DNA from 3 places in the Streptomyces drozdowiczii genome. Region 3 is predicted to be linked to each of the others. Evidence: predicted binding sites of a transcription regulator. Region 3 holds the regulator's gene; each other region holds the start of a gene.
What was found. The regulator HrcA, encoded in region 3, represses chaperone genes, less so after heat shock. The targets are predictions, from matches to a motif close to TTNGCACTCNGNNNNNCNGAGTGCNAA.

Region 1 (3,271 bases), 2.0 Mb from region 3:
CAAATTGGCCATGAATGGGCGTGAACCGGGCGCGGTGACGGGCGGGCGGCAGCGGGTACGGGGTCGGCTGCGGCGCGGACCGGGTTACGCGGTCCTCGCCGCGCTCCTGGTCGCCGCCGCCGCGTCCGGCTGTGCGGCCGGGGACGACGCGGACACCGCGGCCCGGAGCGCGAAGGCCCAGGCGGGACAGCCGGGCGCGCCTGCGGAACCGGCGGGCGGGGCGCTCGGCACCCGCGCGGCGCAGGCGGAGCGGGCCAGGCTGGCCCAGGCGGCCCGCGCGGTCGCCGCCAAGAAGTGGGGCCTGGCGACCACGCCGCTCGCGGCGCCCGTACCGCCCGCGAAGAAGCCGCACCTCACGACCCGCAAGGGCTTCGAGGTCTCGGGCCAGGACGACTCGCTGCCGCCGGTCTTCACCCGGGTCCCCACCACGGACAAGGTCGTCTTCCTGACGATGGACGACGGGGACGACAAGGACCCCGAGCTGCTGAAGATGATGTCGGAGCTGAACATCCCGTACAGCGCCTTCCTCACCGACTACCTGGTGCGCGACGACTACACGTACTTCAAGGACGCCCAGTCGCGCGGGACGGTCCTCGGCAACCACACGCTCAACCACCGCTACCTGCCGGGGCTTTCGCACGACGAGCAGAAGCGCGAGATCTGCGGCCAGCAGGACATCCTCCAGGAGCAGTTCGGCAAGCGCCCCCGGCTCTTCCGGCCGCCGTACGGCAACTACAACACCGACACGCTGAAGGTCGCGAAGTCCTGCGGCATCACCGCCGTGCCGCTGTGGGAGGCGGAGGCGTTCCCCGACCACATGGAGTGGCGCGAGGAGGACCGGAAGCTGCACCCCGGCGACATCATCCTCACGCACTTCCGGGGCAAGGCGGACTGGAAGGGGAGCATGCCCGACCTGGTCCGGTCCGTCATGAAGGTCATCACGGACCAGGGCTACTCGGTGGCCCGCCTGGAGGACTACGTATAGGAAGCGGCGTAGGCGCGGACGTCCCCGGGCTCCGGGTGCGCGTCCTCGTAGGCGTCGTGCCAGGCCGTCAGCGTGAGGACCAGCAGCAGGCATACGCCGATCAGCTGGACGGCCCCCGCGATCGGCAGCCCGTGGCGCAGCAGCACCACGCCGATCAGGCAGGCCACCGCCGTGACGGCGGCCAGGACGAGAGTGCCGGACCAGTCCATCCCGGGCGGTCCGGCCTCTGCCATGTCCGGCCCCGGCGGCCGGGGGTCGGAGCCCGTGTACGCGTAGAAGAGGACCGCGCTGACCAACCCCTCCAGCGCGATGAGCAGCAGGCCGAGCACCATGTCGAGGCAGCCGGTCACCACGGGGCCGGGGCGCGAGGGGGCCGGGCGGTCGGAGGTTCGTATGCGCATGCCGCCACCGTCCACCTGGAACGGTCCGGGCGGCCCCGGCGTTGTCCCTACGGTGTCCGGAACGTTGTGCGGTCGCAGCCGTACGGCGGGGCGGGCGGCTCCCGGGTACGCCACGAGGGGCGTGAATTGGCACTCCGCTTGACCGAGTGCTAATCGCGGCCATAGTCTCAGTGCTGGCACTCCCCACTGGAGAGTGCCAGCAGTACTGCGCGACCGGCAGGTCCGGCACCCGCGACGACGGGCCCACCTGGTCGCCACCCCAAAGACTGTTAAACCCCGTGAGATCTCCGAAGGGGGAGACCGGATCGTGTCGACCGCCAGCTCCAAGGTTGCGATCAAGCCGCTCGAGGACCGCATCGTGGTCCAGCCGCTCGACGCCGAGCAGACCACGGCCTCCGGCCTGGTTATCCCGGACACCGCCAAGGAGAAGCCCCAGGAGGGCGTCGTCCTGGCCGTGGGCCCGGGCCGCTTCGAGAACGGCGAGCGCCTGCCGCTCGACGTCAAGACCGGCGATGTCGTGCTGTACAGCAAGTACGGCGGCACCGAGGTGAAGTACAACGGCGAGGAGTACCTCGTCCTCTCGGCGCGCGACGTCCTCGCGATCATCGAGAAGTAATTCACCCACGTTTGCTTCTGTTCTGCGCCCCTGGCCCCCTGCGAACTAACCAGCCGGGCGGCAGGGGCGCAGTTCTTGTTTTTGAGAGGAACAGTTCAGCTCCATGGCGAAGATCCTGAAGTTCGACGAGGACGCCCGTCGCGCCCTTGAGCGCGGCGTCAACAAGCTTGCCGACACGGTCAAGGTGACGATCGGCCCCAAGGGCCGCAACGTCGTCATCGACAAGAAGTTCGGTGCCCCCACCATCACCAACGACGGTGTCACCATCGCGCGCGAGGTCGAGCTGGACGACCCGTACGAGAACCTCGGTGCCCAGCTGGTGAAGGAGGTCGCCACCAAGACGAACGACGTCGCGGGTGACGGCACCACCACCGCCACCGTCCTCGCCCAGGCGCTCGTCCGCGAGGGTCTGCGCAACGTCGCCGCCGGCGCCTCCCCGGCCGCCCTGAAGAAGGGCATCGACGCCGCGGTCAAGGCCGTCTCCGAGGAGCTCCTCGCGACCGCCCGCCCGATCGACGACAAGTCCGACATCGCCGCCGTGGCCGCGCTCTCCGCGCAGGACCCGCAGGTCGGCGAGCTCATCGCGGACGCGATGGACAAGGTCGGCAAGGACGGTGTCATCACCGTCGAGGAGTCCAACACCTTCGGTCTGGACCTCGACTTCACCGAGGGCATGGCCTTCGACAAGGGCTACCTGTCCCCGTACATGGTGACCGACCAGGAGCGTATGGAGGCCGTCCTCGACGACCCGTACATCCTGATCCACCAGGGCAAGATCGGCTCGATCCAGGAGCTGCTGCCGCTCCTGGAGAAGGTCATCCAGGCTGGTGGCTCCAAGCCGCTCCTGATCATCGCCGAGGACGTCGAGGGCGAGGCCCTGTCGACCCTGGTCGTCAACAAGATTCGCGGCACGTTCAACGCCGTCGCCGTCAAGGCGCCGGGCTTCGGTGACCGCCGCAAGGCCATGCTCGGCGACATCGCCACCCTCACGGGTGCGACCGTCATCGCCGAGGAGGTCGGCCTCAAGCTCGACCAGGCCGGTCTGGACGTGCTGGGCACCGCCCGCCGCGTGACCGTCACCAAGGACGACACCACCATCGTCGACGGTGGCGGCAAGTCCGACGAGGTCGCCGGCCGCGTCAACCAGATCAAGGCCGAGATCGAGGCCACGGACTCCGACTGGGACCGCGAGAAGCTCCAGGAGCGCCTGGCGAAGCTGGCCGGCGGGGTCTGCGTGATCCGCGTCGGTGCCGCCACCGAGGTCGAGCT
Region 2 (3,271 bases), 1.6 Mb from region 3:
GCGGGCCGGCCTGCGCTCCTGCGTGTTCATCCCGCACGACCTGGAGCAGGGCAAGGTCGTCATGGCCGCGGTGTACGGCGGTGAGCTGGTCGGCATCGAGGGCAATTACGACGACGTCAACCGCTTCTGCTCCGAGCTCATCGGCGACCCGCTCGGCGAGGGCTGGGGGTTCGTCAACGTAAACTTGCGTCCGTACTACGGTGAGGGCTCGAAGACGCTCGCGTACGAGATCTGCGAGCAGCTCGGCTGGCAGCTGCCCGACCAGATCGTCATCCCGATCGCGTCCGGCTCGCAGCTCACGAAGATCGACAAGGGCCTCCAGGAGCTGATCAAGCTCGGCCTGGTCGAGGACAAGCCGTACAAGATCTTCGGCGCCCAGGCCGAGGGCTGCTCCCCGGTCTCCACCGCCTTCAAGGCCGGTCACGACGTGGTCCGCCCGCAGAAGCCGAACACGATCGCCAAGTCCCTCGCGATCGGCAACCCGGCCGACGGCCCGTATGTCCTGGACATCGCCCGCCGCACCGGCGGTGCCGTCGAGGACGTCAACGACGAGCAGGTCGTGGACGCGATCAAGCTGCTGGCCCGCACCGAGGGCATCTTCGCCGAGACGGCGGGCGGGGTGACGGTCGGCGTGACGAAGAAGCTGATCGACGCCGGTCTGCTCGACCCGGCGCTCACCACCGTCGTCCTGAACACGGGTGACGGCCTCAAGACGCTGGACGCGGTGGCCGACACCTCGCAGGCGACCGCCACGATCCGCCCGAGCCTGGACGCCTTCCGCGCCGCCGGACTCGCCACCAGCTGACCACCCGAGACTTCCAGGAAGGCACCGCCATGAGCGTCAAGGTCCGCATTCCCACCATCCTCCGCACCTACACCGGCGGCCAGGCCGAGGTTCCGGCCGAGGGCGCGACCCTCTCCGAGGTCATCGCCTCGCTGGAGAAGGACCACCCGGGCATCGCCGCCCGCGTGCTGGACGACCAGGGCAAGCTGCGCCGCTTCGTCAACGTGTACGTCAACGACGACGACGTGCGCTTTGAAGGCGGCCTCGACGCGGCGACCCCGGACGGTGCCGGCGTCTCGATCATCCCCGCCGTGGCCGGCGGCTGCTGAGCCTTGGCTCCGCCCAAGGCTCCGTAGCGTCACCGCGATTGCCCCCTCCGCGAGAGAAGCGGAGGGGGCAATTCTGCATGGTTGAGCGGGGTAGAGTGTGGGAAGTCCCCTTCGCTGCCCGTGCCCCTCGCATATGAGAATGCGCCGCGCCACGATCAGAAGCAGCCAATGTGCCTGTGCCTCTTGCGCCTTAAGTCGCCTTTGCCGGGCCCGACTTGCCCCGCAACCTCATGAATTCCTCATATTCGGGCGATCGGTGCCGCCCAGAATTGTCGTCCAATTGACCTGTTGCAGAGGGCAGTTGGGCAGATACATTCAGCCGCGGTCGACGCGCTTCGGCGCACACACGTTACAGGGGAGTTAGGCATGGCTCAGGGCACCGTCAAGTGGTTCAACGCGGAGAAGGGGTACGGCTTCATCGCGGTCGACGGTGGTGCGGATGTATTCGTCCACTACAGCGCGATCCAGATGGACGGTTACCGCACCCTCGAAGAAGGTCAGCGGGTCGAGTTCGAGATCTCGCAGGGCCAGAAGGGGCCGCAGGCGGACATGGTCAAGCTCGCCGTCGGCTGAGCCCGGCACGGCACGTCGGCCGCGACGCCACGCACGTACGAGGGGTCCGTACCTAGGGGTACGGGCCCTTCGCGTGTCCGGGGTCGGTCGAGTGTCGCCGGGGTTGTCCACACTCCGGCCGGGGGCGCTTGCACTCTCGGGGGTCGAGTGCTAATCATTGGGCTTAGCACTCTCCAGGTGAGAGTGACAGAATTTTGGACCGGGCCGGTGAGGCCCGCACGCCGGGCGGGGAAGGAACCGCAAGGCACGCAGGCCGTCCGTCGCGGGCGCCACTCGGTCCGGAGCAATCCACCCCTGTCCGGGAGGACCACTTCACATGGCCAAGATCATCGCGTTCGACGAGGAGGCCCGGCGCGGTCTCGAGCGCGGCATGAACCAGCTCGCCGACGCCGTCAAGGTCACCCTTGGCCCCAAGGGTCGCAACGTCGTCCTCGAGAAGAAGTGGGGCGCCCCCACGATCACCAACGATGGTGTGTCCATCGCCAAGGAGATCGAGCTGGAGGACCCGTACGAGAAGATCGGTGCGGAGCTGGTCAAGGAGGTCGCCAAGAAGACGGACGACGTCGCCGGCGACGGTACGACCACCGCCACCGTTCTCGCCCAGGCGCTCGTCCGCGAGGGCCTGCGCAACGTGGCCGCGGGTGCGAACCCGATGGCTCTCAAGCGGGGCATCGAGAAGGCCGTCGAGGCCGTCTCCGCCGCCCTCCTGGAGCAGGCCAAGGACGTGGAGACCAAGGAGCAGATCGCTTCGACCGCCTCCATCTCCGCCGCCGACACCCAGATCGGCGAGCTCATCGCCGAGGCCATGGACAAGGTCGGCAAGGAAGGCGTCATCACCGTCGAGGAGTCCCAGACCTTCGGTCTGGAGCTGGAGCTCACCGAGGGTATGCGCTTCGACAAGGGCTACATCTCGGCGTACTTCGCCACCGACATGGAGCGCATGGAGTCGTCCCTGGACGACCCGTACATCCTGATCGTCAACTCCAAGGTCAGCAACGTGAAGGACCTCCTTCCGCTGCTGGAGAAGGTCATGCAGTCCGGCAAGCCGCTGCTGATCATCGCCGAGGACGTCGAGGGCGAGGCCCTGTCGACCCTGGTCGTCAACAAGATCCGCGGCACCTTCAAGTCCGTCGCCGTCAAGGCCCCGGGCTTCGGCGACCGCCGCAAGGCCATGCTCGGTGACATCGCCATCCTCACGGGCGGCACCGTCATCTCCGAGGAGGTCGGCCTCAAGCTGGAGAACGCCGGTCTCGACCTGCTCGGCCGCGCCCGCAAGGTCGTCATCACCAAGGACGAGACGACCATCGTCGACGGCGCCGGTGACAGCGACCAGGTCCAGGGCCGCGTCAACCAGATCCGTGCCGAGATCGAGAACTCCGACTCGGACTACGACCGCGAGAAGCTCCAGGAGCGCCTGGCGAAGCTGGCCGGCGGCGTGGCCGTCATCAAGGCCGGTGCCGCGACCGAGGTCGAGCTGAAGGAGCGCAAGCACCGCATCGAGGACGCGGTGCGCAACGCCAAGGCCGCCGTCGAGGAGGGCATCGTCGCCGGTGGTGGCGTGGCTCTGCTCCAGGCTTCGGCCGTC
Region 3 (3,271 bases):
CGTGCAGCGGGACGGACTGGCCGGATTGGGTGCCCGGCCGGATGTCGACCTCTTCCAGGCCGTCCAGCGTCTCCAGCGGCACCTTGGTGCCGAGGGCCGCCGCCGTCATGGGGATGGTGACCGTGCAGTGCAGATCGTCGCCGCGGCGCTGGAACACCGCGTGCGGCACCTCGTGGATCTCGACGTAGAGGTCGCCGGCAGGGCCGCCGCCGGGGCCGACCTCGCCCTCGCCCGCGAGCTGGATGCGGGTGCCGTTGTCGACACCGGCGGGGATCTTCACGGTCAGCGTGCGCCGCGAGCGGATGCGGCCGTCGCCGGCGCACTCCGGGCAGGGGGTCGGCACGACCGTACCGAAGCCCTGGCACTGCGGGCAGGGGCGGGAGGTCATGACCTGGCCCAGGAAGGACCGGGTGACCTGGGAGACCTCGCCGCGGCCGCGGCACATGTCACAGGTCTGCGCGGAGGTGCCGGGGGCCGCCCCCTCGCCGCTGCACGTCGTGCAGACGACGGCGGTGTCGACCTGGATGTCCTTGGTGGTGCCGAAGGTCGCCTCGGCGAGGTCGATCTCCAGCCGGATCATGGCGTCCTGGCCGCGCCGGGTGCGCGAGCGGGGCCCGCGCTGCGACGACGTGCCGAAGAACGCGTCCATGATGTCGGAGAAGTTGCCGAAGCCGCCCTGGCCGAAGCCGCCCGCGCCGGCGCCGCCGGACTGCGAGAGCGGGTCGCCGCCGAGGTCGTAGACCTGCTTCTTCTGCGCGTCCGACAGGACCTCGTAAGCGGCGTTGATCTCCTTGAACCGCTCCTGGGTCTTCGGATCGGGGTTGACGTCCGGGTGCAGCTCGCGGGCGAGCCTCCGGAATGCCTTCTTGATCTCGTCCTGGGAAGCGTCGCGGCGCACGCCGAGTACGGCGTAGTAGTCCGTGGCCACTTACGACTCCGCCAGGATCTGTCCGACGTAACGTGCCACTGCGCGTACCGCTCCCATCGTTCCGGGGTAGTCCATGCGGGTCGGTCCGACCACGCCGAGTTTGGCGACTGCCTCGTCGCCCGAACCGTAGCCGACCGCGACGACGGACGTGGAGTTGAGGCCCTCGTGGGCGTTCTCGTGCCCGATGCGTACGGTCATGCCCGAGTCCTTGGCCTCGCCGAGCAGCTTCAGCAGCACGACCTGCTCCTCCAGTGCCTCGAGCACCGGCCGGATCATCACCGGGAAGTCGTGTCCGAAGCGGGTGAGGTTGGAGGTGCCGCCGATCATCAGCCGCTCCTCCGTCTCCTCGACGAGCGTTTCGAGCAGGATCGAGAGGACGGTGGACACGGTCCCCCGGTCCTCGCTCTCGAAGGATTCCGGCAGGTCCTGCACCAGCTGCGGGACGTCCGCGAAGCGGCGCCCCACCACCCGGCTGTTGAGCCGGGCCCGCAGATCGGCGAGCGAGGTCTCGCCGAACGGCGCCGGGCAGTCCACCAGCCGCTGTTCGACCCGTCCGGTGTCCGTGATCAGCACGAGCATCAGCCGCGCCGGGGCCAGGGACAGCAGCTCCACATGGCGCACCGTCGAACGGGTCAGCGAGGGGTACTGCACGACGGCGACCTGCCGGGTCAGCTGCGCGAGCAGCCGTACGGTGCGGCCCACGACGTCGTCCAGGTCGACCGCGCCGTCGAGGAAGTTCTGAATGGCGCGGCGCTCGGGCGAGGAGAGGGGCTTGACGCCCGCCAGCTTGTCCACGAAGAGCCGGTAGCCCTTGTCCGTCGGGATGCGCCCGGCGCTGGTGTGGGGCTGGGCGATGAAGCCCTCCTCCTCCAGCACCGCCATGTCGTTGCGGACGGTCGCCGGGGAGACCCCCAGCTGGTGCCGCTCCGTGAGCGCCTTGGAGCCGACGGGCTCCTCGGTCCCGACGTAGTCCTGGACGATCGCGCGCAGCACTTCGAGTCTGCGTTCGCTGAGCATCGCGCGCACACCTCCAGCTGTCCACGTCGGTGGTTCCCGGGCCGTTCCCGGGATTCCTCCTGGCACTCGGTGCGTACGAGTGCCAGCGATCCCCGGCCAGTGTACGGCGCCGAGGTGGTGCCCTAGCAAGGGCGACCGGCCATCGTGCCGCGCGACCGCGCAGGTCGCTGCCGATAGCGTCGCCGCATGGATGCCTCTTGGGAAGAGTTCGGATGGGAGCGGCTGGGTCACGGAACGGGCCGTCGGCGCCTTCCGGTCTGGGACGCGACGGCCCTGCTGGTGGCCGGTCCTGACGGGGTGCTGCTCTGCGACACCGGTTCGTCACTGCGTGAGGGTGTGGAACTGCGCGTCCAGGCCGAGGCGCTGCTCGGCCGGAGGGTGACGCACATCGCACTCAGTCACCCCCATTTCGACCATGTGCTGGGCACCGCCGCATTCGCCGGGGCACAGGTGTACGGCTCCGAGGGCACGGCGGAGCTGCTGCGAGGCGGGGCCGGTGAGCTGTACGCGGACGCGGTGGCACAGGGACTGCCCGAGGCGGACGCGGCCGAGGCCGCCGATGTGCTGGTGGCCCCGCGCCACGAGGTGCGCGGGGAGCTGACGGTGGACCTGGGCGGCGGCCGGGAGGCGGTCCTGGTGGACGTGGGCGCGGCGCACAGCGGCCACGACCTGGCGGTGCTGGTCCCGGGCTCCCCCGCGCTGGTCTTCTGCGGGGACCTGGTCGAGGAGTCCGGGGAGCCCCAGGCGGGCCCGGACGCGAGTCCGGCGCGCTGGCCGGCCGCGCTGGACCGGCTGCTGGAGCTGGGCGGGGAGGACGCGCTGTACGTGCCGGGGCACGGGGCGGTGGTGGACGCGGCGTTCGTCCGGGCGCAGCGGGCCGCACTGGCGGGGCGGTTCGGCGTGTCGTAGGTCTTCCCCGCCGATCGGCCTTCCCCGCTTATCGTCGTGCGATGCGCAGCTACCAGCCTGATCTGACCCCGCCGTGGAAGAAGTCCGCCCCCGCCCCGGAGGTGCCCGCCGAGACCGATCTGGTCGTGGAGGAGGCCGTCACCGGTTTCTGCGGCGCGGTGATCCGGTGCGAGAAGACCGCCGAGGGGCCGACGGTGACCCTGGAGGACCGGTTCGGCAAGCACCGGGTCTTCCCGATGACGCCGCGCGGCTTCCTCCTCGAGGGCCGGGTGGTCACGCTGGTGCGCCCGTCGGCCGGGGGCCCGGCACGGCCCACGCGTACGGCCTCCGGCTCGGTGGCGGTGCCCGGGGCGCGGGCGCGGGTGGCGCGGGCCGGGCGGATCTATGTGGAGGGGCGGCACGACGCGGAGCTGGTCG

Region 1: the regulator HrcA is predicted to act here: its motif matches at 1,513-1,539, upstream of groES (co-chaperone GroES).
Region 2: the regulator HrcA is predicted to act here: its motif matches at 1,814-1,840, upstream of groL (chaperonin GroEL).

The regions. Positions count from the first base shown of each region.
Region 1 is NZ_CP098740.1:2,786,057-2,789,327, reverse strand. It holds gene NEH16_RS12390 (polysaccharide deacetylase family protein) at 11-985, shown strand; gene NEH16_RS12385 (DUF6234 family protein) at 976-1,386, opposite strand; gene groES (co-chaperone GroES) at 1,694-2,002, shown strand; gene groL (chaperonin GroEL) at 2,106-3,271, shown strand, end outside.
Region 2 is NZ_CP098740.1:3,154,587-3,157,857, reverse strand. It holds gene thrC (threonine synthase) at 1-805, shown strand, start outside; gene NEH16_RS14245 (MoaD/ThiS family protein) at 835-1,113, shown strand; gene NEH16_RS14240 (cold-shock protein) at 1,480-1,686, shown strand; gene groL (chaperonin GroEL) at 2,003-3,271, shown strand, end outside.
Region 3 is NZ_CP098740.1:4,781,785-4,785,055, reverse strand. It holds gene dnaJ (molecular chaperone DnaJ) at 1-928, opposite strand, end outside; gene hrcA (heat-inducible transcriptional repressor HrcA) at 929-1,945, opposite strand; gene NEH16_RS21695 (MBL fold metallo-hydrolase) at 2,132-2,854, shown strand; gene NEH16_RS21690 (DUF3097 domain-containing protein) at 2,896-3,271, shown strand, end outside.